3 regions of the Micromonospora sp. NPDC000316 genome follow, and region 2 is predicted to be linked to each of the others. Evidence: riboswitches for the same ligand, from Rfam matches in the RefSeq annotation. Region 2 holds a riboswitch; each other region holds the start of a gene.
The links. Region 2 has a riboswitch for cobalamin ahead of ACFY2Q_RS17410 (acyl-CoA thioesterase). Riboswitches for the same ligand answer to the same signal wherever they lie in the genome.
Positions count from the first base shown of each region.

Region 1: it holds a riboswitch for cobalamin, as region 2 does, so the genes downstream of both, ACFY2Q_RS01630 (ABC transporter substrate-binding protein) here and ACFY2Q_RS17410 (acyl-CoA thioesterase) in region 2, are expected to answer to the same signal.
Region 3: it holds a riboswitch for cobalamin, as region 2 does, so the genes downstream of both, bluB (5,6-dimethylbenzimidazole synthase) here and ACFY2Q_RS17410 (acyl-CoA thioesterase) in region 2, are expected to answer to the same signal.

Region 1 is NZ_JBIAZG010000001.1:347,670-357,370, reverse strand. It holds gene ACFY2Q_RS01640 (C39 family peptidase) at 1-161, opposite strand, end outside; gene ACFY2Q_RS01635 (M14 family zinc carboxypeptidase) at 373-2,253, shown strand; cobalamin riboswitch at 2,300-2,445, shown strand; gene ACFY2Q_RS01630 (ABC transporter substrate-binding protein) at 2,529-3,464, shown strand; gene ACFY2Q_RS01625 (FecCD family ABC transporter permease) at 3,487-4,593, shown strand; gene ACFY2Q_RS01620 (ABC transporter ATP-binding protein) at 4,674-5,453, shown strand; gene ACFY2Q_RS01615 (VOC family protein) at 5,463-6,236, opposite strand; gene ACFY2Q_RS01610 (ABC transporter permease) at 6,332-7,069, opposite strand; gene ACFY2Q_RS01605 (ABC transporter ATP-binding protein) at 7,081-8,079, opposite strand; gene ACFY2Q_RS01600 (transcriptional regulator) at 8,076-8,402, opposite strand; gene ACFY2Q_RS01595 (transporter) at 8,399-9,037, opposite strand; gene ACFY2Q_RS01590 (hypothetical protein) at 9,190-9,447, shown strand; gene ACFY2Q_RS01585 (hypothetical protein) at 9,435-9,599, shown strand; gene ACFY2Q_RS01580 (HelD family protein) at 9,664-9,701, opposite strand, start outside.
Region 2 is NZ_JBIAZG010000007.1:227,454-237,154, forward strand. It holds gene ACFY2Q_RS17385 (hypothetical protein) at 1-96, opposite strand, end outside; gene ACFY2Q_RS17390 (peptidoglycan-binding protein) at 485-1,603, shown strand; gene ACFY2Q_RS17395 (bifunctional 3-(3-hydroxy-phenyl)propionate/3-hydroxycinnamic acid hydroxylase) at 1,639-3,321, opposite strand; gene ACFY2Q_RS17400 (BTAD domain-containing putative transcriptional regulator) at 3,448-6,606, opposite strand; gene ACFY2Q_RS17405 (ABC transporter substrate-binding protein) at 6,811-7,692, opposite strand; gene ACFY2Q_RS17410 (acyl-CoA thioesterase) at 7,834-8,280, opposite strand; cobalamin riboswitch at 8,476-8,689, opposite strand; gene ACFY2Q_RS17415 (hypothetical protein) at 8,853-9,653, shown strand.
Region 3 is NZ_JBIAZG010000022.1:16,958-26,658, reverse strand. It holds gene ACFY2Q_RS27555 (alpha/beta fold hydrolase) at 1-438, shown strand, start outside; gene ACFY2Q_RS27550 (immunoglobulin-like domain-containing protein) at 593-3,544, shown strand; gene ACFY2Q_RS27545 (hypothetical protein) at 3,849-4,064, shown strand; gene bluB (5,6-dimethylbenzimidazole synthase) at 4,205-4,840, opposite strand; cobalamin riboswitch at 4,870-5,070, opposite strand; partial or broken gene ACFY2Q_RS27535 (PLP-dependent aminotransferase family protein) at 5,376-6,560, opposite strand; partial or broken gene ACFY2Q_RS27530 (disulfide bond formation protein DsbA) at 6,659-7,277, shown strand; gene ACFY2Q_RS27525 (MFS transporter) at 7,193-8,551, shown strand; gene ACFY2Q_RS27520 (cupin domain-containing protein) at 8,548-9,024, shown strand; gene ACFY2Q_RS27515 (glycoside hydrolase domain-containing protein) at 9,061-9,701, opposite strand, start outside.

The DNA.
Region 1 (9,701 bases), on a different contig from region 2:
CCCCGGTGCCAGTCGGCGGGCCCCGACCATTCCTGGAAGGTGATCTGCTCGTCGTGGGCGGGGGTGGGTGGTCGCCCTGCTGTGGCGGGGGCTGTGGTGGCGAGCAGGGTGAGCGCGCTGACGCCCGCGAGGGCGGCCGCGTGCAAGCGGGAACTGGCCATGGGTGCTCCGCGGTGTCCAGAGGTGCATCGTCGCTGGTCAGTGTTCCGCGCGGAGGGAAGTTTCGCCAGATGTTCCCGGGAGGAAAATCATTGCCGCAGCGATGGTGAATCTGGGATGCACAAGGCAACGACGGATATTGATTCGACCATGTGGCTGATGGTGAAGTGTGCATCACCGAGCGGGATGTCCCGCCCTTCAAGGAGGTAGTTCATGACCCTCCGCACGCCCAACCCTCTCCGCCGTCTCCTGGTGCTCGCCGTCGTCACCGGGCTGGGCATCGTCACCGTGGCCGCCGGACCGGTCGCCGCGAAACCCGCACCCGATCGCACCGCCGAGTCGGCCGCCGCCGGCTACCGGGTGCTCGGGCCCCGGACCCTCGCCGACCGCAACGCGGTGGCCCGCACCGGGGCTGCCATCGACTACTCCGAACACGGAGTCCTGCACATCTCGGCCACCGCCGCCGAAGCCGCCGCGATCGGCAGGCTCGGATTCCGCCTGGAACCGCTCACCCCGCCACCGAACGCCGAACGCGGCGCCGGTGAGATGGGCACGTTGGCCTTCCCGCCCGCCGACTCCAACTACCACGACTACGCGGAACTGACGGCCGTCGTGAACAAGGCCGTGACCGACCACCCGGCCATCGCCCGCAAGATCAGCATTGGTACGTCGTACGAGGGCCGCGACCTGATGGCCGTGAAGATCTCCGACAACGTCGGCACCGACGAGAACGAACCGGAGATTCTGTTCAACGCCCAGCAGCACGCCCGCGAGCACCTGACCGTCGAAATGGCGATCTACCTGCTCAACCTCTTCACCGACAGCTACGGCAGCGACTCCCGGATCACCAACATCGTCAACAGCCGGGAGATCTGGATCGTGCCGACGGTCAACCCGGACGGCAGCGAGTACGACATCGCCACCGGGTCGTACCGGTCCTGGCGCAAGAACCGCCAGCCCAACAGCGGCTCGTCGAACGTCGGCACCGACCTGAACCGCAACTGGTCCTACAACTGGGGTTGCTGCGGCGGCTCGTCGGGCTCGACCTCGTCGGAGACCTACCGCGGCCCGTCGGCGTTCTCCGCGCCGGAGACCCAGGCCCTGCGCAACTTCGTCAACAGTCGCGTGGTCGGTGGGACACAGCAGATCAAGGCGAACATCGACTTCCACACGTACTCGCAGTTGGTGCTCTGGCCGTACGGCTACACCACGGCGAACACGGCGGCCGGGATGAACGCCGACCAGTACAACACCTTCGCCACCCTCGGACAGCAGATGGCGGCGACGAACAACTACACACCGCAGCAGTCCAGCGACCTCTACATCACCGACGGCGACAGCATCGACTGGATGTGGGCCACCCACAACATCTGGGCGTACACATTCGAGATGTACCCGGGCTCGGCGAGCGGCGGCGGCTTCTACCCGCCCGACGAGGTGATTCCCGCGCAGACCAGCCGCAACCGCGAGGCGGTGCTGATGCTCAGCGAGTACGCCGACTGCCCGTACCGGGTCATCGGCAAGCAGGCGCAGTACTGCGGCGGCGGTGGTGGCGGCACCACGGTCTGGTCGGACACCTTCGAGACCGCCACCGGGTGGACCACCAACCCGTCCGGCACGGACGCCGCCACAAGCGGGGCGTGGGAGCGGGGCGCAGCCCAGGCGACCACCTCCTCCGGCGCCAAGCAGCTCACCCCGTACGCCGGCTCGAACGACCTGGTCACCGGCCGGCTCGCTGGCTCGGCGGCCGGTGACTACGACGTCGACGGTGGGGTGACAAGTGCCAGGTCCCCGGCGGTGACCCTGCCGTCGTCGGGCACACTCACCCTGTCCCTGGCCTGGTATCTGGCACACGGCTCGAACGCGTCGTCGGCCGACTACCTGCGGGTGAGCGTGGTGCACAACGGCGGCACCACAGCGCTGCTCACCCAGGCCGGCGCGGCGACCAACCGCAACGGGAGTTGGGCGGTGGCGAACCTCAACCTCACCCCGTACGCCGGCCAGTCCGTGCGGATCCTCGTGGAGGCGGCGGACGCCTCCGGTGCGAGCCTCGTGGAGGCGGCTGTGGACAACGTCACAATCACCGCCTCCTGATCGGGTGGGGCCCCGTTCCGCCCCGGCGGGGCCCCACCACCCGCTCCGAACCTCCAGCCCCATCGGTGCGCTACCGTCTTAGCGACCACTCCGCAGCGAAGCCGGTGTGAAACCGGCGCTGTCCCGCAACTGTGATGCCCCACCCGACGGTGGGGACAAGCCAGGTCGCCTGCGGATCGGTCGCGACACGCGCTCTCGAGGAAGGGCGCCTCGTGGGCGGGCGTACGGAAGCCCTGTCGGCGAAGCACCACACTCCTCGACCGACAGGAGGTTCCATGTCCAGACGTACCCCCCGGCTCTTCGCCGCGACGCTCGCGGTCGTCGCGCTCGCGCTCGGCGCCTGCGCCGAGAAGACCGCCGACCAGCCGACGCCCGGCGCAGGTTCGGCGAGCGTCAGCTACCCGGTCACTGTCGGCTCGCTCACCCTCGACAAGCGGCCCGAGAAGATCGTGTCGCTGGCGCCCACCGCCACCGAGATGCTCTTCGCCATCGGTGCCGGCCCGCAGGTGACCGCGGCCGACGACCAGTCCAACTATCCGGCCGACGCGCCCAAGACCGACCTGTCCGGCTTCCAGCCCAACGCCGAGGCGATCGCCAGCAAGAACCCCGACCTGGTGGTGCTCTCCGACGACCGCAACAAGATCGTCGACCAACTCGGCAAGCTGAAGATCCCGGTGTACCTGACCCCGGCGGCGACCACGCTCGACGACTCCTACCGGCAGATCGCCGACCTGGGCACGCTTACCGGGCACGCCGACCAGGCCACCGACGTCGTCACCCGGATGAAGGACGACATCACCAAGCTGGTCAAGGACGTGCCGCAGCGCGCCGAGAAGCTCACCTACTTCCACGAGCTGGGTCCGGAGCTCTACAGCGCGACAAGCAAGACCTTCATCGGCTCGATCTACGACCTGGCCGGCCTGAGCAACATCGCCGACCCGGCCGACGCGGACGGCAAGAGCGCCGGCTACCCGCAGCTGTCCCAGGAGTTCATCGTCAAGGCCGACCCCGACTTCGTCTTCCTGGCCGACGCCAAGTGCTGCCAGCAGAACGCCGACTCGGTAAAGGCCCGCAGCGGCTGGGCCGGGGTCACCGCGGTGAAGAACAACCAGGTCGTGCCGCTTGACGACGACATCGCCTCCCGCTGGGGCCCACGGATCGTGGACCTGCTCCGGGTCGTCATCGACGCGGTCGTCAAGGTGCCCGCGTGATCGACGTCCGTCGGTGACCGGACTGCTTCCGGTGGCCACTCCGGCACCAACCAGGCGGTCGGCCGGGACGCAGCTCGCGTCCCGGCCCGCCGGCCTGCGCAAGCGCTGGTTGGCCGCCGGGGTGTTCGCGGTGCTCGTCGCGCTCGTCGCCGGGGTGTCGCTCGGCCCGGTAAGCCTGCCGCCGGGCAGCGTCGCCGCCGAACTGCTCAACCTGATCCCCGGGGTGCACCTGGAGAGCGGGTTGACCGAGCGGGAAATCGCCATCGTCACCGAGTTGCGGCTGCCCCGGGTCGTGCTGGGCCTGCTCGTCGGTGGTCTGCTCGCCCTGGCCGGCGGCTGCTACCAGGGCGTGTTCCGCAACCCGCTCGCCGACCCGTACCTGCTCGGGGTGGCAGCCGGCGCGGGCCTCGCGGTCACCGCGGTGATCGCCCTCGGCGGCGCCGGCCGCGAGGGCGCGATCTCCGGGCTGCCGCTGACCATCCCGTTGGCGGCGTTCGTCGGGTCGCTTGTCGCCGTGACGATGACCTACCTGCTCGGCGCGGCCGGCGGGCGGAGCCGATCCCCGGCGATGCTGATCCTGGCCGGGGTCGCGGTCTCCGCGTTCCTCTCCGCCGGGCAGACGTACCTGCTGCAACGGCACTCCGACACCATCCAGTCGGTCTACTCCTGGCTGCTGGGCCGGCTGGCCACCGCCGGCTGGCACGACGTGCTGCTGGTGCTGCCGTACGCGGTGGTGACCACAGTGGTGGTGCTGCTGCACCGCCGCGAACTGGACGTCCTCGCGCTCGGCGACGACGAGGCGCGCAGCCTCGGCCTGCACCCGCAGCGGTCCCGCTACCTGCTGATCGCCGCCGCGTCGCTGGGCACCGCCGCGGCGGTCTCCGCGACCGGCCTGATCGGCTTCGTCGGCATCATCGTGCCGCACACCGTCCGGCTGCTCGCCGGGTCGAGCTACCGGGTGATCCTGCCGCTGTCGATGCTGTTCGGGGCCGCGTTCCTGGCCCTTACCGACGTGGTGGCCCGCACCGCCGCCGCCCCGGCCGAGGTGCCCATCGGCGTGGTCACCGCCCTACTCGGCGGCCCGTTCTTCGTCCTCGTCCTGCGCACCGCCCGGCGGGTGCTCACGTGAGCCGCGAGCCCGCTGCCGAGCCCGTCGCCGGGCGCGCTGCCGGTGCCGGGCCGGTCGGTGGTGCCGAGCCCGGCCCGGGCGTGCCGGCGGTCGAGGTCCGGGGGCTGCACGTCAGCCTGGACGGCACGCCGATCCTCACCGGCATCGACCTCACTGTCGCCGCCGGCGAGTGGGTAACCGTGATCGGCCCGAACGGCGCCGGCAAATCGACACTGTTGCGCGCCGTCGGCGGGCTGCTGCCCGCGCCCGGTGCGATCACCCTCTTCGGTACGGCGAGCACCGCGCTACGCCGCCGGGAGCGCGCCCGGGTGGTGGCCACCGTGGCGCAGTCACCGGTGGTGCCGCCCGGCATGTCGGTACTGGACTACGTGCTGCTCGGTCGCACCCCGTACATCGCGCCGCTGGGCCGGGAGTCGGCCGCCGACGTCGACGCCGTGCACGAGGTGCTGGATCGGTTGGACCTCGTCGGCTTCCACCGCCGCGAGCTGGCGACCCTCTCCGGGGGTGAACGGCAGCGGGTCTTCCTGGCCCGAGCGCTGGCCCAAGGCGCGACGCTGCTGCTGCTCGACGAGCCGACAAGCGCCCTGGACATCGGCCACCAACAGGAGGTGCTGGAGCTGGTCGACCAGTTGCGCCGCGCACACGGCCTGACCGTGCTCGCCACGATGCACGACCTCTCCGTGGCCGGCGAGTACGCCGACCGGATGGTGATGCTCGACGAGGGCCGGGTGGTGGCCGCCGGAACACCACCCGAGGTGCTGACCGAGCACCTCCTCGCGACCCACTACCGGGCCAGCGTCCGCGTCGTCCCCGGCACCCACGGCCCCCTGGTTGTTCCCGTTCGCCCCGCCCGCCGCTGACCTGGGCGGTCAGCTCTCGTCCGGGCCCAGGTCGATCACCGAGAAGAGCGCGCCCTGGGGGTCGCGTAGGGCGGCGAACCGGCCCGTCGGGATGTCGCGGGGTGGGACGAGGATGGTTCCGCCCAGCTCTGCGGCGCGGGCCGCCGTGGCGTCCGCGTCGGCCACCGCGAAGTACACGGTCCAGTACGCGGGCAGGTCGGCCGGGAAGTCGTCGGCCAGCGGCGGCATCATCCCGGCGACGATCCGAGCGCCGAGCCGCCACCCCGTGTACGTCATCCCGCCGACCGGCTGCTCGTCCGGCTGCCAGCCGAACACCAGCTCGTAGAAGACCTTCGCGCCTTCCGGGTCGGGGGTGACCAGCTCGTTCCAGCTCATCGCGCCGGGCACGTTGAACACCTCGGCGCCGGCCATGGCCTGCGGCTGCCAGACGCTGAACGTCGCTCCCGCCGGGTCGGCGAAGACCGCCATCCGTCCCCGGTCGAAGACCTCGAACGGCGGCACCACGACCTGCCCGCCGGCCCGTTCGACCCGGCCGGCGACGAGTTCCGCGTCGTCGGTGGCGAGGTACGTCGACCAGATCGGCACCTGGTCGGGAATCGCCGGCGGTCCCACTCCGGCGACCGGCTGCCCGTCGAGCAGGAACACGGTGTAGCCGCCCGCCTCGGGCTCCGGTGTCACCCGTCCGGTCCAGCCGAACAGCTCGGGGTAGAACCGCCGCGCGTCGGTCAGATCCGGGGTGGCCAGGTCGGCCCAGCAGGGCGTACCCGGCGGGACGGTGCTCACGTCAAGACCCCTCTCGGCCGGGGTGGCCACGGCGGCCCCCCTGCGGGAATCCTGGCACCGTCCCGACGCGGCCCGGGGCGGAAACGGACGAATCGTCAGCTGAACCGGCGACCCTCGTCCCGCCGGTACGCCCAGGCGGCGAGCGTGGCGAGCAGCACCACCCAGACACCGAGCATGATCAACGACAGCGGCTCGACACGGTAGTCGCCTACCGCCGCCCACATCAGCTCGGCCGCACCCCGGGTGGGCAGGAACGGCGCGATGGTCTCGATGAACCCGGGTGCGTCCCCCGGAGCGGAGAGCAGGCCGCCGCCGAACGCGAGCGGCAGGAAGACGACCTGCGCCACCACGATGGCTGCCTTGCTCGGCATCGAGTAGCCGATGGTCAGCCCCATCAGCGTGAACGGCACCGAGATGACGGCCACGGTGACGACGGCCAGCAGAAACGCCGCCGGGGTGATCCGGGCCGCGGTCAGGGTCGCGCCGATCACCACGACCGGGATCAGCGACAGGTATGTAAGCACCAGGCCGGCCAGCACCCGGCCGGCGAAGCGGGGCGCCGGCCCGGCGGGCAAAGTCCGGGTGTACGGGCTCCACGGCTGGTCGCGATCCTCGGCGACGCCGACGCCGTACTGGAAGATGTTGGCGCTCATCACCGAGAACGTGACCATCGACGCGGTGGCGAAGGTGGCACCTACCGGATCGTCACCGGCGAACGGCACCACAAAGAAGATCATGGCGGCGGCCGGGAAGAAGGCGCTGCCGACGATGGCCACCGGGATCCGGATGAGCTCCAGAAGCTGGTAGCGGGCGTGGACCAGGGCGAGCTGCACGGTGCGCCTCCTCAGACGGCGGTGGGTCGGCCGCCGGCAGCGGCGGTGGGCTGGCCGCCGGCAGCGGCGGGCTGGCTGGCGGCCGTGGGCTGGCTTTCGGCGGTGGGCTGGCGGGTCGTGGTGGCTTGGCTCTCGGCGGTGGGCTGGTCGGTGCCGGTGATGGCGAGGAACGCCTCTTCCAGCGACGTCGGCCGCACCTCCAGGTCGACGAACGTGACCCCGGCGGTGACCAGCGCCCGGACCAGTTCGTCGGCGTCGGTGGTGAGCAGGTGCAGCCGGCCGTCGATCCGTTCGGTGCGGACCACACCGGGCAGCTCGGGCAGCGCGTCGGCGACCAGGCTGACCCGGCGTACGCCGACGATGCCGCGCACCGCCGCCACCGTGTCGTCGGCGAGCACCCGGCCCTGCCCGATCACCACCACCCGGTGCGCGAGCGCCTCCACCTCCTCCAGGTAGTGGCTGCTCAACAGGACGGTTCCGCCGTCGTCGTGAAACGCGCGGATCGCATCCCAGAGCGTGTGCCGGGCTGCCACGTCCAGGCCTGTCGTCGGCTCGTCAAGCAGCACGAGACGGGGCCGGCCGACGAACGCCAGCGCCACCGCAAGCCGACGCCGCTGGCCGCCGGAGAGCCCACCGGTCTGCCGTCGGGCGAGGTCACCCAGGCCGAAACGGTCGAGCAGTTCGCCCCGGGGCACCGGGTCCGGGTAGTGCGCGGAGACGAAGTCGACGACCTCGCCCACCCGGAGCGTGCCCGGCAGGCCGGTCTCCTGCGGGGTGACGCCGATCTGTCGGCGGGAGGTTGGGTCGCGGGGGTCGCGGCCGAACAACTCGACGCGGCCCGAGGTGGGACGGCGGAGGCCGACAAGCAGGTTCATCAGGGTGCTCTTGCCGGCGCCGTTCGGGCCGAGCAGGCCGACCAGTTCACCGGCGTGGACCTCCAGGTCGACGCGGTCGAGGGCGAGGACGTCGCCGTACCGGCGGCTGGCCTGGTCGGCGCGGGCGAGTGTCATGGCTGCTCCTTCGACGGGGTCGGATCGAGCTGGGTGGGGTCGAGCAGGGTGCGGATGGCCTCCGTGTATTCCTCGAACGCCAGCCGACCGCGTCTGCTGAGCCGGATCAGCGTGGTCGGGGTGCGTCCACGGTGGGTCTTGCTGATCTCCACGTAGCCGGCGTCCTCCAGCTTGCGGAGGTGCACGGAGAGGTTGCCAGCGGTCATCGCGAGCAGATCCTGCAATCGGGGAAAGGCAATCCGGTCGCCGTCGTTGAGCGTCGAGAGGGTGGCGACCACCCGCAGCCGCGCCTGCGCGTGGATGACCGGGTCCAGTTCGGTCACGACCGTTGCCGCTGTCGTCGTCGGGCGACCGCTCCGGCGGCCAGGATTCCGCCTCCGCCGGCCACCGCGATGACAAGCGCGTGCCAGCTGGGCCCGGCGATCGTGCCGACCACGTTGATCACGCTGATCCAGGCGCCCAGCCGGAACAGGTCCCGGTCCAGCCAGATGGCTCCGCCGGCCATGTGCAGGGCGCCGGTCAGCCCGACGGCGATCGCCGACCAGAGCAGGCTGGCCTGGTCGGCTGGCAGGTGCTCGGAGATTCGCCCGACCGCCGTGTACACGCTCACCGACCCCAGGGCCCAGGCGCAGCCGTACCAGCGGCCACGCACCGCGGAGTCGCCACTGACCTGCCCGTACGCCCGCGCGCTGGCGACCGCCTGGACCGCCGCGGCAGCCGCGAGCAGGACGAACAGGACGGTCAACGGCAGCCATTCCGGCAGCCGGACCAGGACCCGACCATCGGGTGCGAAGCGCAGGAAGAACAGCCCGAAGCCGATCAGCCAGGCCACGCCCCACGGCCAGTAGAGCAGTCGCGCGTCCGGCTCCAGCCGACGTGCGGTGGCCGCCTGCTGGTCACGGATCAGCCGGAGCGCGGCCGCCGCGTCGGAGGGCGGCAGGTCATCGTTGGGTTCCACGCAAACTACTTTACGCCGCAAAGTCAACGCTGTGTGTCCCGCGCGTCGCCGGCGTCCCGCTTCAAGCGACCGGGTCGCCGACAGCGGCGCGGGGTGCCTATGGTGGGGAGCCGTCGTGACTGATCTGTCGCACAGGGCACAGAGGAGGGTCCGTGTCGAGCCCGAGCGGTGAGCTGGAGGTCGCACCGGAGGCTCTGAAAGTGTTCGCGGTGGCGTCCACCGACCGGGCGGCCCGCTTTCGTGAGCTGCACCGTCCGCCCGCCGCCGCCGGCACGATCGTGTCGACCGACCTCGACGAGCGGGCCATGCGTTTCGACTCGTACACAGTGGCCGAGGAGTTCACCACCGCCGCCGCCGGCCGCGCGCAGGAGGCTGCCGCCGCCCGGGTACGCGATTGGTGGGCGAGGTGATCGGCGACGCGCCCGGTGCCGGCTGGCACCGGCTCAATCCAAAGCGACTGCGGATCGAGTTCGCCGACGGCTCGTGGTTGGCCTTCACGGTGCCGATCGCCGAGCCCGGCAAGCCGCTGCGCGAGATCGCCGCAGCCCTAACCGGCCGCTGACCCGCGCTGCGGCGAGCCGCGCAGCGCTGACCCGCGCGCAGCGCTGGCCCGCGCCGGCCAGGGTCTACAGCGGTGCCGGCTGTAGTGGCCCGGCCTGCGGTG
Region 2 (9,701 bases):
CAACCACACGGTGACGGACGTGCCGTCCACCCGCCGCAGCAGAGGACCGGCGAGCACCAGCGGGAGGCTGGCGAGCGGGCGGGGCTGCCAGGTCACGCCGACCTCCACGAGCCCGAGCCGACGGCGCCGTGCTGGCGACAACCGTCCACTTTGGACATACCCATTGCACTGAAACCCTTCACACGCCACCGATCCCAAGCTCGTCGCCGTCTATCGCGTTCAGTCAACGCCGGGTGACCAATGAGTAACATCGCTCGATTGCCGCTCAACTCGTAACCCTTCGTTTGACAACCAGGGGCCTTTCGCGGGCGGCCCATCTACCGATCGGATGCCTGCTCCTCAACCTGTCCGGCCCTCCTGCTGCAAGGAACCCGACTCTCCCTTGTGGACGGACATTCGAAGAACACAGCCTGGTCGGAGCCGGTGCCGGGATGGCTCGTCTCCCGCGACGCGGCGCCGGCATCCACATCCCTGGGAGGACGACATGAACGACGCACCCGACATCGACCAGCTCGATGTCACCCACCACCACGAGGACGACGACCCGGGCAGCCTGATCGGCGAGGAGGTCGAGTACGACCTCGGGCCGGCCGACGACCCAGCCGACGACCCGGGCACCGACCCGGGCGGGGGTGAGCCGGGCGACGACGGCGAGGAACCTCCGGGCATGCGCCCGCCGGTCCGGCTCGCCCCGGTGCTTGTGTGCCTGCGAAATGAGATCAACGCCCGCTGGCCGAACCGGGATCGCGCCTCGGACGGCTGGATCGGCGACACCGCCCACCAGGCCACGAAATCCGACCACAACCCCGACCAGGACAATTCCGTCAACGCGCTTGACGTCGACCGGGACGGCATTGATCCGCAACTGGTGGTGCGCCGGGCCATCGCCCACCCGTCCACCCAGTACGTGATCTTCGACCGGACGATCTGGAGCCGCACCCGAGGGTTCGCGCCGTCGCGGTACACCGGGTCGAACCCGCACACCAAGCACCTGCACGTCAGCGTCAGCCACTCCCCCGACCTGGAGAACAGCCGCCGGGCCTGGGGCATCGCCACCGCCGCACCGACAGTGGCGCTGAAACTCGGCGAACGGGTGCTGCGCAAAGGTTCCACGGGCGGTGACGTCCGCGAACTCCAGACCCTGGCGAACACGCTCGGGGCGAAGCCGCCACTCACCGTGGACGGCGATTTCGGCAGTCGGACCGAGGCGTGGGTACGCGGCTTCCAGAAGGCGAAGAAGCTCACGGTCGACGGCCTGGTCGGGCCGAAGACCGTGGCGGCCCTCCGCGCGGCGTCCAAGCCGACCCCGGCGAAGCCGTCGACTCCCCCCAAGCCGGCCACGCCCGCGAAGCCGCAGAGCAAGCCGCCGGCTCAGCCGCGACGGACGCCCGGTAGCCGTACGCTGCGCCGGGACGCGACGGGCGACGACGTCGGCTTCGTCCAGCGGTTCATCGGCGAGCGGCAGTGCGGCAAGGCGGACGGGAAGTTCGGCGCCCGGACCGAGGCCGGGGTGCGCTGGTACCAGAAGATGCAGGGCCTCGCCGCCGACGGCGTGGTCGGCCCGCGCACCTGGCGCAAGATGGGAGTGCAGGTCCGGTACTGACCTGGACCTCGGCGGGGGCAGGTGGTCGCGCCCGGTCATGAGGCCTGCCCGCTCGCCTGTCGCAGGGACCCGTCCGGCCGGTGCGACGGCACGCGGAGGGCGGCCGACAGATCCCGTCCGACCCGCTCGATCCCGACGGTCGCCGACAGGGCGAACACGAACCGGTCCGGCCGCAGCACCACCAGGTCGGCGCCGTGGCGCCGGAGCCACTCGCCGAGCACACCGTCGACGTCGACGACATCGACCCGGTCGGGCTGGCCGTCCCCGGACCGGTCCGGCAGGTCAGCCACCGGGGTGCCGGCCGGGTGGACGGCGACGAACCGCACCGGCAGCCCTCGCCACCGCGCTCCGAGCGAACCGCCCTCAGTGGCCAGGCCGAGCACGGCGAAGCCGTCGCCGAGCGCCTCGTCGAGCAGGCGTCCACCGGACGATCCCGGGAGAAGGATCCGCGGCTGGGGAAACATCGTCCCCACCACGCCGTCGCGCCGGCCGCCGGCCATGAGACCCCGCCGGTACGCCGGCACCGGCTTGAACTCGAACCGTTCCAGGAACCGCCGTACCCGGGGGATCGTCTGGACGGCCCGGAGCACGGTGTCCCGCATCCAGGCGGTGGACCGGCTGCGGGCCAGGAAGACGCGTCCCAGCCGGACGCTCGTCTGCGCCATCTCCACGGTGTGCGGGCGCCGCTCGGTCTCGTACGTGTCCAGCACGGCGGCGTCGGCCGCGCCGGACAGCACCAGAGACAGCTTCCACGACAGGTTCGCCGCGTCGCGCAGACCGCTGCACAGTCCCTGCCCCATGAACGGCGGCATCTGGTGAGCCGCGTCGCCCACCAGGAACACCCTTCCCTCACGCCAGCGCTCGGCGATGAGGTGGTGGAAGCTGTAGACCACCGCGCGGGTGACGTCGAACCGGTCCGGGTCGACGTACGGCGAGACGAGCGCGGCGATCATCTCCGGACGCCGCATGTCGTCTTCGGTCTCCCCCGGCCGCAGCATGAACTCCAGCCGGTAGCTGCCGGACGCGCCGGGAGACACGAACGCCGGGCGCTGCCAGTCGCAGACGAACCTGGTGTCCCGGACCCGGACGCCGTCGGGCGGCACGTCGCCGGAGATCGCCAGCCACGGCTCGTCGTAGCTCGTCCCGCCCAACGGGATCCGGACGGCGGCTCGGGTGGCGCTGCGGGCGCCGTCGCAGCCGAGCACGTACCTGGCGCGCACTGCCCGCCGTGCACCGGTTGCCACGTCGGACAGGAGCACTGTCACCCCGTCCCGGTCCTGCTCGAGGCCTACCAGTTCGGTGCCGAGCGAGAGCTGGACGTGCGGGAAGCGGTCCAGCCCGGTCCGCAGCGTCCGTTCCAGCCGTGGCTGGTCGAAGAAGCGAAGCGGTGCGTGCCCGTACCCGAAGTCCGTCTCGGACAACGCCATCCGGGCGAAGACCCGGCCCACACGGTTGACGTACTCGACGAGCGGCGGAGCGATCGTCTCATCGCGTACCTCGTCGAGCAGGTCGGCCTGCTGGTAGATGCGTAGCGCCTCGTCGTCGCAGGAGAACGCCCGCGGCTGGCCGTGCGGGGCCTCGCTCCGCTCCACGACAAGTGTGGTGACGCCGCGAGCGCCGAGCAGGTTGGCGGTGAGCGCACCGACCGGCCCGCAGCCGATGACGGCCACGTCGATCTCCTGGACCGGGTGGTGAACCGGCGGCTGAACTGGACGCATGGCGGTGCCCTCTCGGAACACGTTCCTGTGGGGACGGCTCCGGCCGTCCTCCCCGACGTGAACCAGGGCACCAGCTAGGCGTAGGAAAGTTGTGGAGAGGGCGTGGAGGCGGGCTCTACCACACGGTCAGAAGGCGTCCTCGGCGGCGAACCGGGGCAGCAACAGCCCGGCGCCCTGCTCGGCGGCGATCCGGGCCCCGATGTCCCACTCCGTGCGGTCGCGGCGCGCGACGCCACGGATGCGGTGCAGTTCCGCGACGAACACCCGCTCGCCCACCTGGTCGGCCACGGCCAGCGCCTCCCCGGCCAGCCTCGCCGCGGTCTCCGTGCGCCCGGCGGTCAGGTACGCCTCGGCGACCGCGCAGAGCGTGATCGTCCGGGTGGACCGCAGTCCGGGACGGTAGATCTCGTCACCGGCGGCGCGCATCGCTTCCAGCCGGCCGTGCTCCCCGCCGCGCGCGGCAGCCCACTCCTTGAAGAACGCGCCAGTCGCCATCATGTGCGGCAGGCCGGTGGCCCTACCGATGTTCCGGCACCGCCGCCCTGCGGCGTCGGCCGCCGCGACGTCGTGTTCCTGCATCGCCAGCCAGGCGGCGTACAGCGCCGCGTTCGCCCGGCCGTACGGGTCGTCCAGCTCCTCGGCGAGTGCCTCGGCATCGGCGATGTCCGCCCAGGCGCCGGAGGGGTTGCCGCGTACCGAGCGGACCAATGCCCGGAAGTTGTGGCAGCCCAGGACCGGCCGCCGGCCGACCTCCCGGCGCAGCAGCCCGCGATCGACAGTTCCCAGCCGGTCGATCGCGGCGGTGAGCCGTCGTTCGGCGTCGGCCGGCTGGCCGGTGAAGTAGCCGACCGCGCCGAGCAGGTACTCGCCGGCAACGACGGTCAGCCGGCTGCCGTCGTCCTCGGCCCGCGCCAGGCGCCCGGCGAGGTCCGCGCAGATCGCGAACTCGGCCCGGTTGGCGGCCAACTCGCCAAGCGCCCAGAGCGCGTGCCGGATGTCCACTTCGGGCCCGACGAGCGCCAGCAGCTCACGGGCACGGGCGCAGACCTGGTCGACCGCGTCGCTGCCGACACCGACAGTCATCTGCAACAGCGACGCGCGGTGCAACTGGACTGTCAGTTCGGTCGACGCCGCGTCGGGCGAGACCTGCGCGGCCGGGGCCAGCCGGTGCGCGGCACGTTCGAGGTGACCGAGTGCGTCCTCGTAGGCGACCCGCCGGGTCGCGTCGTCGGCGGCGAGCAGCGACCACCGCAGGTGGTCGTCACCGTGGCCGAGACCGATCGCCTGACCGTAGTGGTGGGCCAACTCGGCAGGTGCGACATCCGCGACCCGCTCGTAGACCACTGCCAGCCGGGCATGCAGTGCGGCCCGGTGCGGCGGGACCAGTTCGGCGTAGGTGACCTCGGCGATGAGCGGATGGCGGAAGGTGACCGCGCCCGGTCCGGCCTCGGTCACAAGTGCGGCCGTGTAGGCGGGGGCGAGCCCCTCGGCCACCGCCGGGGCCGTGGTGTCCAGCGCCGCCGCCATCACGTGGAGGTCCAGGTCGTGTCCGGCCACGCTGAGCAGGTCGAGGCAGCGCCGGGCGGGATCGGGCAACCCGCCGAGCCGCAGCCGTACGGTGTCGCGGATGCTCGGCGGCAGCTCCCCGGCGGCGGCCGGGTCCGTCCGGGACCGGAGCAGCTCGGTGATGAAGAACGGATTTCCGCCGGTACGGGCGACGAGTCGAGCCACGACGGGCTCCGGCGGTGCCACCCCGGTCCGGTCCCGGACGAGGTCGGCGACCGAGGACGCGTCCAGCCCGGCGAGCCGGAGCTGACCGAACCCCCGACCGCGAGCCAGCTCGGCGACGGTCGCCACCACTGCCGGGTCATGGTCGTACGGCCGAAGGGTGGCCACCACGAGTGCCCGCGCCGCCGACAGATCGGCGGAGAGGAACCGCAGCAACAGCAGCGAGTCCGGGTCGGCGGCGTGCAGGTCGTCCAGCACGACAAGCAGGCCGCACCGCCGGGCCACCGCGTGCACCAGTTCCGACACCGCCTCGTACACCTGGAAGCGCGCGGTCGGGTCGAGCCCGCCACCGTCTGCCGGGCCCGGCAGCGACCCCGCGGCGAACCCGCCGAGCCGGCTCGCCGAGCCCGTGGCGCTGGCCTCCGGCATCGCCACGAGCGCGCGTACCACCTGGCTCCACAGCCAGAACGGCGGCGCCTGGCCGACATCGGGACAGCGGCCCCAGACCACGGGGACGCCGTTCGCGGCGGCCAGCCCGCCGAGTGCCGTGGCAAGGCTCGACTTGCCGATGCCGGCCTCCCCCACCAGAGCCAGCACCCGCCCGCCGTGCCGGGTTGCCGCGTCGAGCGATTCCCGCAGCCGCTCCAGCTCCGCGCCACGACCCACAAGCGGGTCCGCACCCTCGGCCGGCGGTACGCCGACGACCGGATCCCGCCCGGACGGTGTGGCCGCGTCCTCCTCCGAGCGCGGCCCGCCCCGCACGACGTCCGGACCGACGGTCGCCGGGCTGCCGGGCTCCGCTGGTTCGATCTGCTCCAGGATCAGCCGGTGCACCGCCCGGATCTGTTCCCCGGGGTCGAGCCCGTACTCGCTGGCCAGGATCCGGCGCCCCTCGTCGAAGGCCGCCAGCGCCTCCGTCTGCCGGCCGGACCGGTACAGCGCCAACATCAACTGCGCCCGAGCTCCCTCGCGCAGCGGGTTCGCCGACACGAACCGGCGCAGTTCCGCCAGCTCCGACGCGTGCCGGCCGGCCACGACGGCTGCGGTCAAACGCCCCTCCTCGGCGCTCAGCCGCAGCTCGGCCAGCCGTGTCACCTCCGGGCGCACCGCCGCCAGCTCGGCGACGCCCGCCAGCGGCTCGCCCCGCCACAACGCCAACGCCTCGGCATAGCAGCCCTCGGCGGCCGCCGGCTCCCCGGCCGCGAACGCATCCGCCGCCCGGTCCACCAGGCTGCCGAACCGGAACGCGTCGATGGCCTCGGCTTTCACCCGCAGCTCGTACCCTCTCGGGCGGCTCCGCAGGATCCGCGCCGGCTCGCGATGGGACCGCTCGGGCTCCACGACCCGACGCAACCCGGCGACGTACGTGCGCAGCGTCATGTGGGCGCTGGCTGGTGGCCGGCCGTCCCACAGCGCCTCGACCAGCCAGTCGGCGGCGACGAACCGGTTGGGTCGCAGCAGGAAGAGGGCCAGCAGAGCCTGCTGCTTCGGCCCTCCGACGGGCACCACTCGCCCGTCCCGGAGGACCTCCGGCGGACCTAACACCCGAAACTGCATGCCATCACCACAACAATGATTCCAACATCTCCGGTGCGAGGTACGGCAGGACCGGGCCGACAGCCGCGACCCTCCGTCCAGGCTGTCGTACGCCAGCCGTACGGCTTCCGCTGCGTCGCCCATCCGTCAGCTACGAAGGCGCGGACGTCGAACAAGCCCTGCCCCGCCTCGTCGCCGCCGATGTCGGCCACTCGGACGGCGGTGTCAGCCTGCGTCGACGGGAACCCTCCGAGCGCGGGAGTCCGGGCGGCCAGCGAGGATGGCGGCGAGGATCTCCGCGCCGTCGACGACCCTGGGGCCGGGCCTGTTGAAGTAGGCGGGCCCGTCGACCACCCACACCTGCCCCTGACGGACCGCAGGCAGGGCCGCCCAGCCGGGTTGCGCGGCCGCCACGGACACCTCGTCGAACGTCCGCTCGGGCGTGAACCCACACGGCCCGAACACCACCACATCGGGAGCCAGGTCCGCGACCACCGACCACCGGTACGGGGTGCTGTGCGCTCCGGGCCCGAGCAGCAGAGACCGCCCGCCCGCATAGGTGATCTGCTCCGGCACCCAGTGCCCGCCGGGCATCAACGGGTCGAGCCACTCGACGAACAACACAGTCGGCGCGCCGGTCACCGACCCCGGCAGTGCGGCGAGGCGACGCTCGCTGTCGGCTCGGATCTCCGCTGCCCTGCCTTCGGTGCCGGTAAGCGCGGCCACGGCATCGACCGTGTCCAGGATCCCGCCGATGGTCCTCGCCTCCAGGGACACCACCCTGGTGTCGAGGTCGATCAGGCGAACCGCGTCATTGACCCGCTCGTAGGAGACCGCACACACGTCGCACAGATCCTGAGTGAGGATCAGATCCGGCTTCAGGTCATCCAGCATTGCCACATCGAGCTGGTACAACGACGAACCTCGGTGCGGGTCGCCGGCGATCGACGCCGAGATCTCCCGGCTCGTCAAAGCCTCCGGCAAAGACGTCGCCGTCACCGCCGGGATGTCGGCCAGGATCCCCGGCGGCCAGTCACACTCGTGGGTACGGCCGACCAGGTGCCCGGTCAGGCCGAGCATGGCCACGATGTCCGTGGCCGCAGGCAACAGCGAAACGATGCGCACACTCGCCTGCCTACCAGGCGCGACCGAGCCACGTCCACCCCGCGACAGCGACGCGGCCAGCGTCGTCAATGCCGGCCGTCGCCGCCGGCCGTCGGCCATCCGGCCAGCAGACCCGAGCACGTCTCAACGGTCCTCGGCGCCGTCGAGCAGCGCCCGCCGCAGGGCCAGCCGGTGCTCGCGGCGGATCTCCGCCTCCCGGTACCGCCGCCGGTCACCGTCGGTCTCCGGCAACAGCGGCGGCACCGTACGCGGCTGGCCGTCGTCGTCGACGGCGACCATGACCAGGTGGGCGGTGGCCACATCGGTGGGCGGCACCGCCCGGTCCCACCGGTCGGCGGTCACCTTGACGGCCACCTCCATCGAGCTGCGCCCAGCCCAGGTGATCCGGGCATCGACGTGCACGACGTCACCGACCCGCACCGCCCGCAGAAACGCGGTCTCGTCGATCGCGGCGGTCACCGCCGGGCCGTCGGAATGACGGGCGGCGACCACCCCAGCCACCGAGTCGATGAGATTGAGGATCCGGCCACCGTGCACCGTACCCATCAGGTTCGTGTGATGCTGGTCCATGATCTGCGACAGGGTCAGGTGCGACGCCGACGGCGCCCGGCCGTCGATCGTGGTGGTGTCATACACAGCGGCAGTCCGTCCCTCGGGAAACCACACCACCGAAACCGCGGACACACGCTGACGAGCACGCACCGCCGCACGTCACGCGGCACGTCACCCGCTCAGCCCACCCGCGAGGCCGACGGCAGCGCACACGGTTGTGTACGCGGCGCGGGCAGGTCTTCGGACTCGCGGGCCTGACCGGTCGCGCCGGTCCCCTACTGGCCGTCGCTTCCCAGGCCGTAGCCCAGTGCTGATGACGGCGGTCGTTCCCACTCACCGCTGCGGGGCAGCCCCGGACTTCCACCGGGTTCCCTCTTACGACGCCCAGCCGGTCACGACCAGGCGAACCAGCGCCACCAGGAGCATAGCTGGCCGGTCGCCACCTCGACGAAGGCCTCGTCGAGGTGTCAAGCGCATGATCACCTCGGGCCTCGGGAACGTCGCTGTGAACCTCTTCGAGACCCGCCGATGAGAGTGCCATCAGTCCTGGGCTGATGTGCGCTACGCGACCGGCGTCTACGCTTCCTCGCGTGCCGGTGGGATTCGGGGTAAGCCTTGTCGTCCGTGGTCAGACAGTGGACCCGGAGGGAATGCTGACGTCCCTTGCCAGGGCCTCCACTGCCAACGGTATCGAGATCGACCGCATCGGTGACGTCGTGCGGTTCACCGCTGACGAACTCGGTGATCTGTCGGTCCTCGCGGCGCCGTTGGCCGGCTGGTGGCAGCAGCACGGCCCGAACGTGGCCGGCGACGTGGCCCTACGGTTCGTCGGGCCGGGCGGCGTCACCGAGCTGAACTACAGCATGCCGGAGCTGGCTGTCGAACACGTCCAGCGCCACATCACGTTCGACAGCGGCCGGCCTTACGGCCCAGGTGAAGCACCCGGGCCGATACGCCGGCTCGCCGCGGCGCTCTTGCGCCGGACCCGCAATGGCTTCACCGCGTCGGAACTGGTGATCCGCGACGAAGGCAGCGTCCTGTGCGTTGCTCTGGCCGGCCGTGACCTCGACGACCAGCCCCGCAGCCTGGAGCTCCAGGCATTCGACCCCGCCCACGACGACTACGACCCCGGCGACGACGACGGATACTGCCTGGTCACCGAGCACCACGTACCGGTCGTGCAAGGGCTGGTCGCGCTCCAGCTGACCCGGCGGGTGCTACGCCTACGGCTGACCGACGGCGCGGCCCGGACCTGGGGAACACGCTCCGCGATGTACCAGGTCAGGCTCCACCTCGACAACCACGAGATCGAACAACTTCGCCTGCAGCTACGTCGCCTCTTCTCCCTCGGCAGCGATCGACTTCCCGTACCGAAACTCGAACTCGAGTAGGAGATCATCCGACCGTCGCGGCAGTATCCCAGTCCAGCTCCGCCGAGC
Region 3 (9,701 bases), on a different contig from region 2:
GGGGCGCCGCTGTCCGCCGACCTCGACGCGGTCTGGGCCGCTCCCGCCGGCCCACTCGGGGCACGGGACATGCTGAGTCGCCTCGTCCTCGACCAGGCGCTCGTGACCGATGCGGCCGTCAACGCCCGTGCGGCCGCGATGCGAGCGGGGGCTGCCGCATTCGCGTCGCTGTTCCCTCCGCCCAGGGCACGATGGGTCGACGAGCTCACCCTTTCGACGCAGACGCTTGCGGCGGTCCGCGCGCCCGTGCTGCTCGTGCACGGCGCCGAGGACCGAGTCACCCCACTCCGGACGGCAGCTCAGCCGCTGCTCGGACACCTGGCCGATGTCCGTCTGCACGTGTTCGGCCGATGCGGGCACGTGCCGGCGATCGAGCACCCGCAGGAGTTCCGGCAACTGCTGTCGTGCTTCCTCCGTCGACACCCCTCGACAGATTGATCTTTGCGCCCGGCGACCTCTGTGTTCTGCGAGGTTGCCGGGGCCTCGAGTTGTGACGCCACGTCTCGTTGACCTTGCACTACGTGGTGGTTAGCGTTAACAAACTCTTGTCCACATCAGAGAGTCCGCCACCACCAAGGAGGATCAATTGAGAGTGGGACAGCGAAAGTTACGTCCCTGGCTGAGTCTCAAGGGTAGAGGTGTCGCCGTCCTGGCACTGGGTGCGCTTCTCGCGGTCTCGATCGCGCCGACGCCCTCGCACGCTGCCGACGATCCGCTCAGCGAGGGCCTGGTGCACCGCTTCGCCCTCGACGAGACCAGCGGAACCACGCTTGCCAACTCGGGTAGCGCGGGCTCGACGGCCAACGCCACGCTTGTGAATCCGCAGAAGGCGACGTTGACCGGCGACGGAGTCAGGTTCAACCCCGACTCGTACGAGAGTGCCCTCGATGGTGCGTACGTGGCACTGCCGAACAACCTCACCGCCGGCATGTCGAACCTCACCATCGACTATGGCGTGTGGATCGATCCGGCGAACGTCGGCGAGCACCAGATGTGGAGCCTCGGCGCGAAGTCCGGCTCGTGCGACGCCGACACCGGCGCGCAGGGCTCCATCTTCGCGTCGAACACCCAGCGGTTCCGCGTCGCAGTGGGCTCGGCGAACCTCCAGCAGAACCGCGTCCGCATGACCGAGGGAGCGTGGACGCACGTCACGTACACCCAGTCGCTGAACTCGAACGGCACAAGCTGGACCGGCCGGCTCTACCTCGACGGCGTGCTGCACGCGACGTCCACGAACCTGACCACACCGCCATCGGTGAACGCTGCGGGAACCAACTGCAACTTCCTCGCCCGCTCGCAGACGTCGGGCCACTACTCATTCCGGGGAACGATTCGGGACTTCCGGGTCTACGACCGGGCAGTGAGCCCCGACGAGACACTCGCCCTGGCGCAACGGACCGTCTCCACAGGTGTCCGCGCCGACGCCGCAGCCATCGACCTCGGCCTGACCAGCGCGATCGTACGCGACATCGTGCTGCCCCAGGTGGGCTCGGTGGCGGGCTCGACAATCACCTGGACGAGTTCGGACCCGTCGGTCGTCGCGGTCCACACCCCGCCACCCCTCACCAGCGCCCGCAAGGTCCCGGTGACCGGCAGGATCACCCGACCCGCGCAGGGGCAGCCCGACGCGACAGCCACGCTCACGGCGACTGTCCGCAAGGGCGCCAACGAGGTCATCACCAGGGAGATACCCGTCGTGGTGAAGGCCGAGTTCGACAACGCGCAGGCGGTCGACCGTGACGCCTACGACCTGACCCTGTACGCCACGGACGACGTGCGCGGAAACATCAAACTTCCGACCGACGGCGAGTTCGGGTCCACGATCACCTGGAAGTCGACAAGCGACCTGATCACCCCGACGGGTGAGGTGACCCGCCCGGCCTTCGGCCGTGCGGATGTCGCCGCCACCCTGACGGCAACCATCACCAAGGGTTCGGCGTCGCAGACGAAGTCGTTCCCGGTGACGATCACCGCCATGCCCCGTTCCGAGGAGTACGAGCGGTACTTCATGGGGTACTTCAAGGGTGAGGGAATCGCCGACGGTGAGCAGATCATGTTCGCCACGTCCAACGGAAACACCGCCCTGGACTGGACCGGTCTGACCGGGGGCCGGCCGTCGCTCATCTCCCAGTTGGGCGACCAGGGCCTTCGTGACCCGCACATCGTCCGCTCGCCCGACGGCGACACGTTCTACATGATCGCTACCGACCTGAACTGGTACGACCAGGGCGGGTACGCCATCAACGACACCCAGTACATCGAGGTGTTCGAGTCGCATGACCTCGTCAACTGGACTCCTCAGCGGCACGTGAAGGTCGCGCCCGACGACGCGGGAAACGCCTTCGCACCCGAGTCGCTGTGGGTCGAGGAGATCGGCGCCTACGTCGTCTTCTGGGCACAGTCGCTGTGGGACAACCCCGTGAACCGCACGGGGCAGGGCAACGCGCAGATGTGGTACACCACGACGCGCGACTTCCAGACGTTCTCCGCTCCCCAGGTCTGGCAGGACCCGGCCCCGCTGTCGCGGATCGACACGACCGCGATCAAGGTCGGTGACTACTACTACCGGGTGACCAAGAACGAGGCGGGCAACCGAGGGTCGGACATCTTCTCGGAGAAGCACACCAACTTCTTGGACAGCAACGTCGACAACTGGACGACGCTCGCTCCGGCTCTGGGGCGTACGACGTGGGACCCCAACCAGGGTTACGAGGGGCCCGTCATCTTCAAGGCCAACCCTGGTGACACCGCCTGCCCGGGCCAGTTCTACCTCTGGGGTGACCGGTACACGAACGGTGGTGGATACCAGGCTGCGTGCCACGAGAACATCGAGGCACCGACCTGGAACCCCAAGGCGATCACGATGACCAACGCGGGCGTCGTACGTCCGCGTCACGGCACGGTGATCCCGCTGACCCTGCGCGAGTGGAACGACATCCGTGGGATCGCGAACAGCGACGTCACGACCACCACCGAGGTGGCTGTGGAGCCGTACGCGAGCGGATCCGAGTCGACCACTGTCACCGCAACTGTCAAGGCGGCTGACGGGTTCGAAACCGGCGGCCAGGTGCGGTTCAGCCTCGGCTCGTGGTCGACGCTCGCCCACCTGAGCGACGGTGCGGCCACTGTCACGCTGCCGGCGGGCCTGCCTGCGGGTGCCCGGACGGTCACGGTCGAGTACCTCGGCTTCGACTACCTGAAGGCGTCGCAAGGAACGGCCTCGTTCGTGGTGCCGTCCGGCCCGAATGCCGTCAAGGTCCATGCGAAGACGGCGCCGGCGTCGGTCGTCCGCGGGAAGACATTCACGCTGGACGTGACTGTCGAGCCAAAGGGCGGAAAGAAGGAGGCTCCGACCCCGACCGGCGAGGCCACTGTCACCTTCGCCGGCACCGTGCAGGTCGTGCCACTGGTGGACGGCAAGGCCGTCGTGACGCTGCAGACTGCCAATCTGCAGCGCGGGCAGTACCGGGTGCACGTTGCCTACTCCGGCAACCCGACCTACCAGAGTCACGCCGCCAACTACCAGAACCTGACGGTGCGGTAGCCAGCACAGGTACGCCGAGGCGCGCTGAATTGCGCCACGAAGTAGGAGCGGGCGAGATCGACCGATCTCGCCCGCTCGGCGTCATCGTCCAGGACGACGCGGTGCGTACGCGGGTCGAGCCGCTTCCAGCAGCCTCATCGCCGCGGCGCGCACTACGCGAACGACCGATCGAGGCTGAGAGACCGTCGATCGGACGGGCTCGGCGTTGCGATACCGTCATGGGTGCCCACACCGGCGCCGAGCAGCCCGCGTCCGTCGGCTGCCGATGGCCCGCAGGGCGCCCCACCAATCCAGGGAGATACCGATGCCGGAGCCTGAGCCCGTCCAGGACGACAACGCGGCGGATGCCGAATCCTCGGCCACCGCCGAGGCCGACCAGCCTGCCGTTCACGAAAATCGGGCTGCCCGGCGCGCGAAGGGCAAGGCCACGTCGCCTCAACCACATGGAAAGGGCCAGCACATCGCAGGCCGGGGCTCGGTGCAGAGCCCGCGCCAATGGGGCAACCGCCGAAGCGGCTGAGCTCTTGGTGGAGCCCGTTGTCAGCACCACTCGCTGATCACCACAGCCGCAGGGTGGCGGCGGTGAGGGCGCCTCGTCGGGGTTGTCGAGGCAGATCGCCGGGTGGCTGGCGGGGGAGCGCCAGCCACCCGGTCAGCCGATCAGCCAGTCGTCCAACGATCGTGGTGGATCATCGACGACACCGGTCGTCGCTGCTGCCAGCCGTGCCGCTCCAGGTCGGGCGTCTGCTCCAGGTGGGTGACCGGGCCGAGGCAGAGCCACGCCACCGGGCGGACGGTGGCCGGAATGCCGAGCAGGTCGCGCAGGAACGGCTCCCGATAGAACGAAACCCAACCGACTCCGAGTTGCTCGGCGGTCGCGGCCAGCCACAGGTTCTGGATCGCCAGGCAGACCGAGTAGAGGCCGGCGTCGGCGATCGCGTGACGACCGAGCACGGCCGGACCACCCCGCTCCGGGTCGTACGTAACCACTACCGACAACGTCGACTCGCGTACGCCATCGATCTTGATCCGGGCGAAGCGTTCCGCCGCCACGCCGTCGAGCGTGGCCGCGAAGGTGTCCCGTTCCCGTTCCCGTTCCACGTGTCGGTGGAATTCCTGCCGCAGCTCAGGATCGCGGACCAGGATGAAGTCCCAAGGTTGGGAAAGACCGACGCTCGGCGCGGCGTGCGCCGCCGCGAGGATCCGGTGCAACGTCTCGTCGGGGATCGGCGCCCCGGTGAACTGGGCACGTACGTCCCGGCGGCGGTGAATGGTCTCGTAGAGTCCGGTGTTCAAGGCAGGCTCCCGCTGCGCTCGTGCCCCTGACGGGGCCGATGACGCGAGGCCGGTCTTCGGACTCCCGGATCTGCGCTGGTCACCCGCCTTCCCAGCCCCTCAGGGCCAGTGGCTGCGTCTGGTACGCGTAGGTGGCAGCTCCCCGGTCACCGCGGCGGGCCCGTGCCGGACTCACACCGGCTTCCCGATTCTCCCCACTCGCGTGGGGCACCTCGCAACGTTTGTGCCACCGAGACCATAGCGGCCCGGACGAACGGGAGACGAATCGCGCCACGGATTTGGGATCCGCCCGACTCCCCGTCCCGCCCGAGAAGCAGCGGGCGAGCAGCCGGAGTCCCTCGGGCACCCGTTCCGTCTGAATGGCGCCGTAGCCGAGGATCAGTCCAGACGTCTGGCGGTCACCGGCATGGTAGGGGGCGAGTTCCTCGACGGCGACGCCGTGGTCGGCGGCCCGTTCGACGACCGTGGCCGGGTCGACGGATACGTCCGGCCGTAGTCGTGCGCACAGGTGCAGGCCGGCCGTGGACGGCACCGGGACGAGCCACTCGGCGAAGTCGTTCCGCAGCGCGGCGTCAATCAGGGCCCGCCGCTCGGCGTAGACCCGGGTGGCCTTTCGGATGTGCCGCGGCAGCTCGCCGGAGTCGATGAAGCGGGCCAGTGCGGCCTGGCTGGTGTGGTCGCCGTGCCAGTCGGTGAGCTGTTTCGCGGCGAGCAGCGCCGGTCGCAACGACGCCGGAGCGACGAGGAAACCGAGGCGCAGCATGGGGAGCAGGGTCTTCGAGAAGGTGCCGACGTAGACGACCTTGCCGGTCCGGTCGAGGGTCTGCAGCGGGTCCAGCGTCCGCGCCGAGAAGCGGAACTCGGTGTCGTAGTCGTCCTCGACGATGACGGCGTCCCGGTCAGCGACCCAGTCGAGCAGTGCCGCGCGGCGGGCCAGTGACATCGGCGTACCCAGCGGCAACTGGTGCGACGGGGTGACGTAGACCAGTCGCGTGTCGCCGGGCAGCGCAGCGACGTCCAACCCCTCGTCGTCCACCGGAACGGGCACCACCCGGGCCCCGAGGCTGTGGAACAGTCGCCGGGCTGGTGGATACCCGGGCTCCTCGACCGCTACCCGGTCGCCCGGCTCGATCATGACCCGGCCGACGAGGTCCAGGGCCTGCTGGGCACCGTGGGTGACGATCACGTCGTCGGCGCGGCCACGCACCGACCGGGCGAGACCGGCGTACCGGGCGATCGCGGCGCGCAGGTCGGGATGGCCGTCCGGTGCGCGGTAGCCGCGCCGCACGGTCGATGCGCGGAGTTCGCCGGCCACCAGCCGCCGCCACGTGCCGAGCGGGAACAGCTCGGCGTCGGGCGTGCCCAAGCGGAAGTCGTACGCGGGCTGCTGCGCGGCGACAGGAGTCGGCCCGGCGGACGCCCAGAGCGCTCGGGGGCGTACCCCGCCGGCCGGGGCCGGGCGGGGCCGGGCGCGGGCGACCGGCTCGTCGGTCACGAAGGTCCCCGCACCGACCCGGGCGACCACCAGGCCCTCGGCGGTCAGTCGCTCGTAGGCGACGGCGACCGTGTTCCGGGCGACGTCGAGCCGCAGTGCCAGCTCACGGGTGGGCGGCAGCCGTTCGCCGGGACGCAGCCGGCCGTCCAGGATCGCGTCCAGCAACTGCCGGTAGATCCTCGACGCGCGGTCCCCGGGGCCGACCAGGCTGACGTGGATGTCCACGGCGTGCACCCTACATTGGCCCAATCAACACGGCCAGAATCGGCACTTCTGCACGCCAATTCCCGGGTCTTGAATGACTACGGGAAGGGGAGTCTTCGATGACTGTCGTTGACATGTGGTTCGATCCGAAGTGTCCGTGGGCCTGGAACACCTCCCGCTGGCTGCTCGAGGTCGAGCGGGTCCGGACCGTGGAGGTGCGCTTCCACGTGATGAGTCTGTGGCTGCTCAACCAGGGCCGCGACGGCCTGGAGCCGTGGTACGAGCGGTGGCTGTCGAACACCCTCGGCCCGGTCCGGGTGCTGACCGCCGCCGAGCAGAAGTACGGCACCCCGGTGCTGCGGGACCTGTACACCGCGCTCGGCAACCGCATCCACCACGACAAGACGCCGATCGGGCCCGACCTGTACCGCGACGCGCTGGCCGAACTGCACCTGGACCCCGCCCTCGCCGAGGCCGCCGACGTGAACGACCACGACGACGCGCTCCGGTTGAGCCACCACAACGGGCTCGACCCGGTGGGGGAGGACCTCGGCACGCCGGCGATCCAGGTGCCCGGGCCGGACGGCACGGTCACCGCGTTCTTCGGCCCGGTGGTGAGCCTCGGTGCCGCGCGGCGAGGACGCCGGCCGGCTGTGGGACGGGGTGCTGCTGGTCTCCGGCACGGCCGGCTTCTACGAACTCAAGCGCGGACGTACCGGTGGACCACGGGTCGACTGACCCACCACGAGACGAGGAGCGCTGTGCCCCGGATCATCCCGCCCGCCGGCCCGCCGCGGGTGCTGGCTCTCGCCCAGCTCGCCAACTCGCTCGGCGATGGAGCGTTCTACGCCTGTTCGGCGTTGTTCTTCATCCGGGTGGTTGGCCTGTCCCCGACCCAGATCGGGATCGCCCTCACCGTGGGCTGGTCGGCAGGCATCCTGGCCGGGGTACCCGCCGGCCAACTGGCCGACCGCCATGGGCCACGTCGGATGGCGACGATCTTCGCGGTGGGCACCGCCGGTGCCCTGAGCGTCTTTCTCGTGGTCCGCTCGTTTCCGCTCTTCGTGCTTCTCACCTGCGGCTACGCGTGCTGCCAGGCCGGACTCACGGCCAGCCGGCAGGCGCTGCTGGCCGGGCTGGTCGAGCCGGAACGGCGAATGACGGTACGGGCGCATCTGCAGGCGACGCTCAACGCCGGGCTGGCCGTCGGTGCGGGGCTGGGCGCGCTGGCGCTCCTGGTGGACACCGTGCCGGCGTACCTCGCGGTCTTCGTCCTGGACGCGGTGAGTTTCCTGGCCGCCGCCGCGGTGGTGCGCCGGCTACCCGAGGTGGCGCCGACGGACGCGGCGCGGCCGGCGCAGCGGCGGCTGGCCGTGCTGCGGGACCGTCCGTACGCCCTGATTATGATCTTGAACGCGGTCATGTATCTGAACATGCCGTTGCTCAGCCTGGCGCTGCCCCTGTGGATCGCCGAGCGCACCGACGCGCCCACGTCGATGAGCGCCGTGCTGCTCGCCGTGAACATGACCTGCGTGGTGCTGTTGCAGGTCCGGGTGGCCCGCCGGGTCACCGACCCCCGCACCGCGGGTCGAGCCAGCGGGCATGCCGGCTGGGTACTGCTCGTCGCCTGCGCCGGATACGCCGTGTCCCCGATGGTCGACGGGGCGTGGGCGGCGTCCGCGGTGCTCCTCGCCGCCGCCGCGGTGCAGGTGCTCGGGGAGATGGTGCAGGCCAGCAGTAGTTGGGAGTTGGGCTTCGCACTGGCGCCGCCCGACCGGCAGGGCCAGTACCAGGGCTTCTTCGGCATGGCGCCACAGATCGCGCGGATGCTCGGGCCGGTCCTGCTCACGACGCTGCTGATGGGTCTGGGGACAATCGGCTGGCTGATGCTCGGCGGGCTGTTCCTGGCCGCAGGCCTGGCCATGGGTCCGGCGGTACGCCTGGCGGGCCACGGCCGACCGAGGCACCGACAGAGGGCTATCTACAAACTGGTTGGGGAGGAATCGTTATGACGTACACGGCGGATTTTGGCGCGGGCAGCGCGGTGCTGCACCCCGAGGCCGCGCAGGAGCGGGCGGTGATGGGGTCCGGCACGGTCGGCCGCTTCGTCGCCCCAGGGACCGCCACCGAGGGCCGCTTCGGCCTCTACGAGTGGCGAATGCCGGCCAGGGCGGGCGGCGCCGAGGCGCACTTTCACCGAACCTTCTCCGAGTCCTTCTACGTCGTCTCCGGCACCGTACGGCTCTACGACGGGTCGGATTGGGTCGACGGGCATCCCGGTGACTTCCTCTACGTGCCCGAGGGTGGCGTGCACGGCTTCAGCAACGACAGCGACGCCGAGGCCGTGATGCTGATCCTGTTCGCGCCCGGCGCGCCGCGCGAGACCTACTTCCGCGAACTCGCCGAAATCGCCGCCACCGGCCGGACCCTGTCCGAAGAGGAGTGGACCGACCTGTACGCCCGCCACGACCAGTACCGAGCCTGAGGTCCGCCCCGCTCGGCAGGCACCCGACGCGAGAGTTCAGGCCCGCGTGATCCGTACCGCGTCGGCGATCACGAGCCCGGTGCCACCGGTCCAGCGGCTCACGCCGACGGTGTTGCCTGTGCCAGCGGCCAGGGTGAACACACCGATCGAGACCCATCGGCCGCCATTGGTCCGCTGGTTGACGGACACCGACCTGTTTCCGGTGGTGGTCGCCACCAGATACGGCGTCTGATCGTTGTAGCCGGCGTCGGCCGGATACCAGACCGAGATCTCGTAGTTTCCGGTTGCCGGAATCGTCGACCGGAACCAGGCGACGTCGCTGGACGGCACCGGGTTCGCGAACCGGTAGTCGGTGCCGTACCGCTGGCCGGAGTAGGTCGAGGTGCCCCATGCGGTGCTCGCCGTGAACCCGCCCGACGTGCTGTTGTCGATGGTCGTGGTCCACTGCTGCGGCGGGGTCTGCGTGACCCTCAGGTCGAGGTAGTTGCGGTCGATCTTCATCGTCACACCGCCCCACGTCTCGGTGACGTCGCCGGCGTACTGGTGCACCCGCTGCTGGTTCGCGTAGTAGGCGTCGGGGCAGTAGCTGCCGGCCTGCGTGTCGGCCACCCCGTTCCACCAACCGATCCAGATCTGGTCGAGTCGCGTGTAGCTCGGGTTGCCGTACGCGTCGCAGA